One region of the Spirillospora sp. NPDC000708 genome, then DNA from elsewhere that is predicted to be linked to it. Evidence: riboswitches for the same ligand, from Rfam matches in the RefSeq annotation. Region 1 holds a riboswitch; each other region holds the start of a gene.

Region 1 (2,192 bases):
TGTGCGGCGGCTCCGGCGCGCAGGGCGCGGTCGTGTAGGCGAGCCGGTCGCCTCGGCGGTTCATCGCGAGGCCCGCGACCAGCGCGGGGGTGGTACCGCCGGGCATCGGCGCGAGCCCGGTCACGTGGCCGTCACCGGTCAGCCGGAACCGGAAGAGGCGTGTCTCGCACGGGTCGCTCCGCGAGGCGGCGACCACGAACCTGCCGTCCGGGCCGGCGAGGATCTCCTGCACCGCGCCGGCGGAGTCCGGCGGCCGTACCGCGTCGACCGGTCGCTCGGGCGCGCCCGTCCGGGGCATCGTGCGCACGTCGAGCCACGTCCCCTGGCGTCCCGCGGCGAGCAGGAAGCGCGGCGTCCGGTACGGGAAGCCCGCCGCCTCCCGCGGGGTCTCCCCGCCGACGGTCGCGCCGACCGCGGCGATGGCGGCGCCGACCAGGACCGCCAGCGCGGCGGGCGCCGCCCAGCGCCGGATCCGCCACGAGACCGGCTCGCTCTCTCGCTGCATCGGAAGATCGTCCCATGGCGGGCGGCGCCCCCGGGCGCGCCGGGGCGGCGGGAATCGGGTTAGGGTGTGGGCGGCGACAAAGGAGGAAGCCGGTGCGAATCCGGCGCGGTCCCGCCACTGTCACCGGGGAGCGGACCCCACCGAAGGCCACCGTGCGAGCGGGAAGGCCGGGGCGAGCGCCGATCCGGGAGCCAGGAGACTCCGTGCCGCCACTCCGCCCCTTTGCGGCGCAAGCCCGAGGGTCTGGGGGTCCGCCCCCCAGCGGAGGCACTGTCTGACCTGCGATTCGGGGCGAGGACCCCGGGTGAGGACGCGATCCGCGTGATCCTGCTGCTGTCCACCTCGGACACCGACCTGCTCAGTGCGCGCGCGAGCGGCGCCGACTTCCGGCTCGCCAACCCGGCCCGCACGTCCGTCGACGACCTGCCCGCGCTGGTGGACGGCACCGACCTGGTGGTGGTGCGGCTGCTGGGCGGGAGGCGCGCGTGGGAGGAGGGCCTCGACGCGCTGCTCGCGGGCCCGCGCCCGGTGGTGGTGCTCAGCGGCGAGCAGGCGCCGGACGCCGAGCTGATGGAGCTGTCGACCGTTCCCGCCGGGGTGAGCGCCGAGGCGCACGCCTACCTGGCGCACGGCGGTCCCGGCAACCTCGCCGAGCTGTTCGCCTTCCTGTCCGACACGGTGCTGCTCACCGGGTTCGGCTTCGCTCCCCCGGCCCCCACCCCGACGTGGGGCGTGCTGGAGCGGGAGCGCACGTCGGACGAGGGACCGGTCGTCGGAGTCCTGTACTACCGCGCCCATCACCTCGCCGGGAACACCGCGTTCGTCGAGGCGCTGTGCGCGGCGATCGAGGCGAAGGGCGGGCGGGCGCTCCCGGTGTTCTGCGCGTCGCTGCGCACCGCCGAGAAGGAGCTGCTGGACACGCTCCGGCGGGCGGACGCGCTGGTCGTCACCGTGCTGGCGGCGGGCGGCACGAAGCCGGCGTTCGCGGGCGCGGGCGGCGACGACGAGGCGTGGGACGTCGGCGCGCTCGCCGAACTGGACGTCCCGATCCTGCAGGGCCTCTGCCTGACCAGCGAGCGCGCGGCGTGGGAGGCCAACGACGACGGGCTGTCCCCGCTGGACACCGCGACGCAGGTCGCCGTGCCGGAGTTCGACGGCCGGATCATCACGGTGCCGTTCTCGTTCAAGGAGACCGACGAGGACGGCCTCAGCGTCTACGTCGCCGACCCGGAGCGGGCCGCGCGGGTCGCGGGGATCGCCGTGCGGCACGGGCGGCTGCGGCACGTCCCGGCGCGGGACAAGCGGGTCGCGCTGATGCTGTCGGCGTACCCGACCAAGCACGCGCGGATCGGGAACGCGGTCGGGCTCGACACCCCCGCCAGCGTGGTGAGGCTGCTCGCCGAGATGCGCGAGCGCGGCTACGACGTCGGTGACGCGCTGCCGGGCGAGGGCGACGCGCTCATGCACGCGCTCATCGCGGCGGGCGGCCAGGACCCCGACTGGCTGACCGAGGCGCAGCTCACCGGCAACCCCGTCCGCATCCCGGCGGCGCGCTACCGGGCCTGGTGCGCGACGCTCCCGCAGGACCTGCGCGACGGCATCGAGCGGCACTGGGGGCCGCCGCCGGGCGAGCTGTTCGTGGACGACTCGCGCGACCCGGACGGCGAGATCGTGCTCGCCGGGCTGC
Region 2 (2,192 bases), on a different contig from region 1:
AACTCCGTTCGAGTCGTACGGGAAGGGCCGGGCGCCGTGGATCCGGCGGCCGGTGACGTACGGCGCTCGCTCAGAGGTGGGCGAGCGCCCTCGAACGCGGAGGGGGTCCCCGCCGGACGACCTGGTGCCGGAGCGCGCGTCCCGTGGCGATCGCGCCGGCCGCCACCGGCACCACCGGGGTACGCAGCGGGCGCTCCGCCGGTTCGATCAGCAGCAGCGCGAGCAGCAGCCGGATCGGGCGGTCGGCGGCGGACGCGAGGCGCCGCGCGAGGGACCACGCGGCCCGCTCGCCGCGCCGCAGCCACCAGGCCGCGACCACGGCGGCGGCGACGTGCGCGACGGTCATGGACGTGCCGGAGCCGTGCATCGCGGGCGTCGCGGCGGCGTGTCCCGCGTGCGCGGCGGTGTCGCAGTCGCGCATGCCCTCGGTGGCGCTCGCGAACAGCGTGTGCAGCGCGAACTGGCCGCCGAGCAGCCCGCCCATGATCGTCGGGAGGGAGCGCTCGTGGCCGGCGAGGGCGGCGGCGACGGCGAGGGCCGCGCCGAACCCGGCGAGCACCGCCCAGCCCGGCACCGGCTCGTGCGACGCCAGGTCGTGGCCGACGGTCGCGAGCGCGACGCACACGGTCGCGAAGACGACCGCGCGCGCGGTGCGGAAGGCCGGCTGCCTGGGACGCGGGGACATGACGGGGACATCGTCCCACCCCGGTCCGCGGGCGCGCATCCGACCCCCGCGATCCGGTCCCGACGCGCCCTACATGTTGGGGTTGCGCAATGAGGATCAACAAGATGTAGGGTTCAATCCCGTGCTGGTTCGCCCCCGCCGCTCGCGGCGGGGGCGTCGTAAGAGGGAACCCGGTGCAAGTCCGGGACTGCCCCGCAGCGGTGAGCGGGAACGACCGCCGTCACAGGCACTGAACCGGATCGTCCGGATCGGGAAGCGACGGCCAGTAGGTCGTGCCTCCGGCAGGAGGCGCGGGTGCCCGCGAGTCCGAAGACCTGCCATGCACGCCGTACGTCCGAGGCTTCGCGGGTGAGCCGGGGGACGGTGCGCGGCAGCCTGCCGCCGCGCCCGTTCGCATGCCCTCGCGAGGCCGTCTCACGAGGGGAGAGAACGTGACAGTCACCATGCCCGCGGAGGCGCCGGCCGCCGAGCGGATCGCGGCCGAGGTCGCCGCGGCCTGCGCCGGCGTCGAGGGGACCGCGCCGGAACGGGTGCTCGGCGCGGTCCGGGCCGGGGACGGCGCGAGCGCCGCCGCCCTGCGGGACCTGGCGATCGGGGAGGCCGCCGCGCTGGTCGCGGTGGAGCCGGGGTACTCCCGGGTCGCCGCGCGGCTGCTGGCCGCCCGGATCCGCGACGAGACCGCCGAGGCCGGCGTCCGGGGCTTCGCGGAGTCCGTCGCCGCCGCGCACGCCGAGGGCCTCCTCGCCGACGGCCCCGCCGCGTTCGTCGCCGAGAACGCCGCCGCGCTGGACCGCCTCATCGACGAGGGTCCGGGGGGCGCGGGGGGTCGCCCCCCCTCGGGAGGCGCGGTCGAGGAGGCGGACGACCGGTTCGGATACTTCGGGCTCCGCACCCTCTACGACCGGTACCTGCTGCGGCATCCGCGGACCCGGCTCGTCCTGGAGCGGCCGCAGCACTTCTTCCTGCGGGTGGCCGTGGGCCTGTCCGACACCGTCGACGAGGCCGCCGAGCTGTACCGGCTGCTCAGCACGCTGTCCTATCTGCCCAGCTCGCCGACCCTGTTCAACTCCGCGGCGCGGCGCCCGCAGCTGTCGTCGTGCTTCCTGCTGGACTCGCCGCGCGACGAGCTGGAGGCGATCTACGAGCGGTACGGGCAGGTCGCGCGGCTCAGCAAGTACGCGGGCGGGATCGGGATCTCCTGGACGCGGGTCCGGTCGCGCGGGTCGCTGATCCGGGGGACGAACGGGCACTCGAACGGGATCGTCCCGTGGCTGCGCACGCTGGACGCGTCCGTCGCCGCCGTCAACCAGGGCGGCCGCCGCAAGGGCGCCGCGTGCGTGTACCTGGAGCCGTGGCACGCCGACGTCGAGGAGTTCCTCGAACTGCGCGACAACACCGGCGAGGAGGCGCGCCGCACCCACGACCTGAACCTGGCGAACTGGATCCCGGACGAGTTCATGCGCCGCGTCGAGGCGGACGGGACGTGGTCGCTGTTCGACCCGAAGGA
Region 3 (2,192 bases), on a different contig from region 1:
GTGCCCTCGCGGACGACGACCATGTCGATGTCGTCGGGCGTGACGTCGGCGAGGGGGGTCTTCACGCCCGGGAACAGCTTCACCGGGCGGAGGTTGACGTAGTGGTCGAGCTCGAACCGGGTCCGCAGCAGCAGCCCGCGCTCCAGCGTCCCGCTCGGGACGCTCGGGTCGCCGACGGCGCCGAGCAGGATGACGTCCTGGCCGCGCAGCTCCTCCAGCACCGAGTCGGGCAGCGTCTCCCCGGTCCGGTGCCAGCGGGCGGCGCCCAGGTCGTAGGAGGTCTGCTCGAACGCGAGGCCGCTGGACGGGGCGACGGCCTCGAGGACCTTCAGTCCCTCGGCGACCACCTCGGGGCCGATCCCGTCACCGGGAATGACGGCCAGACGAATGCTGCGGGAAGCCATGGGCGTACTGTACTGCAAACGTCTCACTGCTTGGGCTTGCGTCTCATATCCCGGTATCGGTGTCTCGGCGGGGCGGTCCCGGCGGCCGCGGACGATCGCCGCGGACGGCGGCGCGAACGTCACCTTTGTCACCCTTCGCGGGCTTGACGCGCCGGTGGGGAGAGGAGACGCTCTCCTCGACAAGTTCACATCGAGGCGACGGTGCGCAGGAACCTGGTGCGAATCCAGGACGGTCCCGCCACTGTGACCAGGGAGTCTCCCCCAGCACGACCACGGCCGGCCGCACCGGCGGGAAGGTCGGAGGGAGACGGCGATCTGGGAGTCAGGACACTGACCCGTCGTCCTCCCGCAACCGGGGCGAGTGCACCCCGTGAGGAGACCCGACATGGCCGAGTCCGCCGTACCGTCCGCCACGTCCCCGCAGGCCGAGCCGTCCGCGGCGCCCCTGCGCCTGCCGATCCGCGACATCGTGCCATGGGCGGTGCTCGCCGTCGTGCTGGCCGCGATCCTGATCTACTTCGTCGGCGCCGAGCAGGGCGCGACGTCGGTCTTCGGCGGCACCTGGGTGCACGAGTTCACCCACGACGGCCGGCACCTGCTCGGCTTCCCCTGCCACTAGGCCGCGCCGATGATGAGAGCACTGCTGGTCCGCGGGATGCTCGCGGGCCTGGCCGCTGCCGCCCTCGCCCTGGTCGTCGCGTGGCTGTACGGGGAGCCGCAGGTCGGGCACGCCATCGCGTTCGAGGAGGCCAGGGCGCACGCCGAGCACGCCGGGCACGAGCCGGAGGTCGTCGGCCGCACCGTGCAGAGGACCGCCGGCCTGACCACCGCCATGGCGGTGTACGGGACGGCGCTCGGCGGGCTGTTCTCGATCGCGTTCGCCTTCGCGTCCGGACGGCTAGGACGGCTCGGCGCGCGCGCCACCGCCGCCCTGGTAGCCCTCGCCGGGTTCGTGGCGATCGAGCTGGTGCCGTTCCTGAAGTACCCGGCGACGCCCCCGGCGGTCGGCAACCCGACCACGATCGGCGGCAGGACGGCGCTGTACTTCTGCATGATGGCGCTGGGGATCCTGGCGACGACCGCGGCGGTGATCGTGTGCCGCCGCCTCGTCCCCCGGCTCGGCGCCTGGAACGCGATCACGGCGACCGCGGCCGGCTACGCCGTCCTGCTGGCGGTCGTGTACCGGCTCACGCCGGAGCCCGAGGCGGTTCCGGAGCACTTCCCGGCCACGGTCCTGTGGGACTTCCGGCTCGCGTCCCTGGGCGTCCAGCTCGTCCTGTGGAGCACGATCGGGCTGCTGTTCGGTTACCTGACCGAGCGTTCGGTGGCCCGCCACCGGGCCGCCGTCCCGGCCTGACCGCCGCCGGCCGCCGTCACGGGCGCACCCGTGGCGGCGGCCCGTCGCGGCGCGGCGGGCGGCGCAGGCCGCAGTCGCCGCACATCTCGCCGCCGGGCGGGACGCGGTAGTACAGGCAGCAGTTGCGCCGGACGAAGCCGCGCGGGCCGAACACCCCGGCGCCCGCCAGCGGGGGCCGGGCCAGGAGTTCGCGGACGAGCGCGGCGCGGGCGCCGTCGGGCGGGCCGACGTTCAGGCCGCCGGCGAGGGCCGACGCCGCGTTCCCCCACAGCAGGCCGTCCGCGAGGCGGGTGAAGGTGAGCATCGTCGCGCGCAGCGGCTCCAGCTGGCCGGTCACGACCGCGTCGTGGACCAGGCCGGCCGCTTCGGCGGTGCCGTCGGCCCGGTGCCCGCGCGGTTCGGCCAGCCAGAGCGCGATGGGGGCGCCGGGC
Region 4 (2,192 bases), on a different contig from region 1:
CTGGCGGAGCGCGGCGTCGGTCAGCTCCACGCCGGGCAGCCGGCGGCGGGCGGCGGCGATCCGCCGGGCCAGGTCCGCCTCGTCCGCGGCGAAGGCCGCCGCGAAGCCGTCCGGATCGTCCTCGAACCGCAGCCGCCGCCGGACGACCTCGGCGCGCTCGGCCGGGTCGCGGGTCGCGGCGACCTCGACGGTCAGCCCGAACCGGTCCAGCAGCTGCGGGCGCAGCTCGCCCTCCTCCGGGTTCATCGTCCCGACCAGCAGGAACCGCGCCGCGTGCCGGACGGAGACGCCCTCGCGCTCGACGTACGACTCGCCCATGGCCGCCGCGTCCAGCAACAGGTCGACCAGGTGGTCATGGAGCAGGTTGACCTCGTCGACGTACAGGACGCCGCGGTGCGCGGCCGCGAGCAGGCCCGGCTCGAACGCCTTCACGCCCTCGGTCAGCGCGCGCTCGATGTCCAGCGAGCCGGTGAGCCGGTCCTCGGACGCGCCCACCGGCAGCTCGACCAGCCGCGCGTCCCGCGTCCCCGCCTCGCCGGGGGTGTGCGGGCCGTCGGGGCACGCCGGGTCGGGATCGTCCGGGTCGCAGGAGAACCGGCAGCCCGGCACGGCCGGCACCGGGGGCAGCAGCCCGGCCAGCGCGCGCACGATCGTCGACTTGGCGGTGCCCTTCTCGCCGCGGACCAGCACGCCGCCGACGCCCGGCGACACCGCGTTGATCAGCAGGGCGAGCTTCAGATCGGCCATTCCGACGACGGCGGAGAAGGGGTAGCGCGCGCGGGCGCGCCTCTCCGGCCGGCCGGTGTCCGGCGCCGACGCAGGTCGCACGTCTCGTCATCCTTCCTCGGGTGTCCACGCCCGTGGCGGTGCCTGTCCGACGGCCGGAGTCTCCTGGCTCCCGGATCACCGCTCCCCCTCGGCCTTCCAGCACCGCGTGCCGTGGCCGTGTCGAGGGGGGCTCCCCTGGTCACAGTTGCGGGACAGCCCCGGATTCGCACCGGGTTCCTCCGCGTCCGTCGCCCGCCCAGGATCGCACACCGGCCGGACGCGCTCGACCCGGCCATCTATCGGCGGAGTGCCGGTCAATGTTGGCGATACGCCAATGAGATGGTCTACTGGTCGGTATGGAGCGACGCGCAGCCCCGCGCGGCGAGGCCGCCGGAGCCGCGACGCCGCACCCGGGCGACACCAGGAGCCCGAAGGCCCGCTACCAGCGCCTGCCGCGCGACGAGCGGCGCGACCAGATCCTCGACGTCGCGCGCCGCATGTTCACCGAGCTGCCGTACGCGGAGGTGGCCACCGCGGCGATCGCCCGCGAGGCCGGCGTCCAGCGCGGGCTCATCCACTACTACTTCGGCACCAAGCGGGAGCTGTTCCTCAAGGTCGTCCAGGGCCTGACGGCCACCGCGGCGGTGCAGGCGCCGCCCCCTGACGAGCGGATGACGCTGCCTGAGACGGTCGAGCTGTGCGTGAACCTGTTCCTCGACACCGCCGAGCGGAACGCCACCACCTGGTTCGCGGCGCTGGACGCGGAGGGCTTCGGGCAGGACCCCGAGCTGCTCCACCTCGTCAACCGGTTCCGCGACCGGACGGTCGAGCACATGCTCGCCGTTCTGCGGGTGCCCGCGCCGACCGGCACGCTGCGGGCCGTCCTGCGCGTCTACTCCGGGCTCGCGGACGCGGCGACGCGGCAGTGGCTCCAGGAGCGGACCCTCGACCGCGCGCAGGTGCAGACGCTGCTGACCAGGTCGCTGCTGTCGATGGTCACCGACATCGCCCCCGCGCTGGAGGCCCAGGACGCGGCGGGCGGAGGGCGCCTAGAGGCCGGGGACCGGCTGCTTCACGCCGCCGCGCACCGGGACGGCGAACCAGACGGCCTTGCCGCGGACGCCCGGGCCGAGCCGTGACAGCGTCCGCAGCATGCCCCAGCGGCCCCGCGACAGCTCCCGGACGATGCTGAGACCGCGCCCGCAGTCCCCGGACGTCCACGAGTAGCCGGGCAGCGACGCGTCGACGTAGGCGTCGAAGACGGCGCACCGCACCTCGGCACCGACCGGAGCGCCCGCGAGGCCGGGACCGGCCAGGGCACCCGGGCTCGCCGGGGCGCCGGACGGCCGGGACTCGGCGCCGGGCGGGTCGCCCAGGTAGAGCCACAGCTCGTGCGGGCCGTGGTCGCCGGCGTGCTGGTGCGC

Evidence for each region. Region 1 has a riboswitch for cobalamin ahead of cobN (cobaltochelatase subunit CobN). Riboswitches for the same ligand answer to the same signal wherever they lie in the genome.
Region 2: linked by a shared signal. The riboswitch ahead of ABT299_RS12205 (ribonucleoside-diphosphate reductase subunit alpha) and the one ahead of cobN (cobaltochelatase subunit CobN) in region 1 are both predicted to bind cobalamin.
Region 3: linked by a shared signal. The riboswitch ahead of ABT299_RS42835 (CbtB domain-containing protein) and the one ahead of cobN (cobaltochelatase subunit CobN) in region 1 are both predicted to bind cobalamin.
Region 4: linked by a shared signal. The riboswitch ahead of ABT299_RS04580 (putative cobaltochelatase) and the one ahead of cobN (cobaltochelatase subunit CobN) in region 1 are both predicted to bind cobalamin.

The regions. Positions count from the first base shown of each region.
Region 1 covers NZ_JBEPCJ010000033.1:58,351-60,542, reverse strand. Annotated here, with positions in the region: gene ABT299_RS23585 (WD40 repeat domain-containing protein) at 1-505, opposite strand, end outside; cobalamin riboswitch at 560-730, shown strand; gene cobN (cobaltochelatase subunit CobN) at 827-2,192, shown strand, end outside.
Region 2 covers NZ_JBEPCJ010000013.1:28,678-30,869, reverse strand. Annotated here, with positions in the region: gene ABT299_RS12210 (hypothetical protein) at 71-685, opposite strand; cobalamin riboswitch at 794-1,022, shown strand; gene ABT299_RS12205 (ribonucleoside-diphosphate reductase subunit alpha) at 1,117-2,192, shown strand, end outside.
Region 3 covers NZ_JBEPCJ010000095.1:31,713-33,904, forward strand. Annotated here, with positions in the region: gene ABT299_RS42830 (3-isopropylmalate dehydrogenase) at 1-404, opposite strand, end outside; cobalamin riboswitch at 569-757, shown strand; gene ABT299_RS42835 (CbtB domain-containing protein) at 790-1,023, shown strand; gene ABT299_RS42840 (CbtA family protein) at 1,033-1,761, shown strand; gene ABT299_RS42845 ((2Fe-2S)-binding protein) at 1,778-2,192, opposite strand, start outside.
Region 4 covers NZ_JBEPCJ010000004.1:54,549-56,740, reverse strand. Annotated here, with positions in the region: gene ABT299_RS04580 (putative cobaltochelatase) at 1-828, opposite strand, end outside; cobalamin riboswitch at 885-1,008, opposite strand; gene ABT299_RS04575 (TetR/AcrR family transcriptional regulator) at 1,125-1,907, shown strand; gene ABT299_RS04570 (ATP-binding protein) at 1,818-2,192, opposite strand, start outside.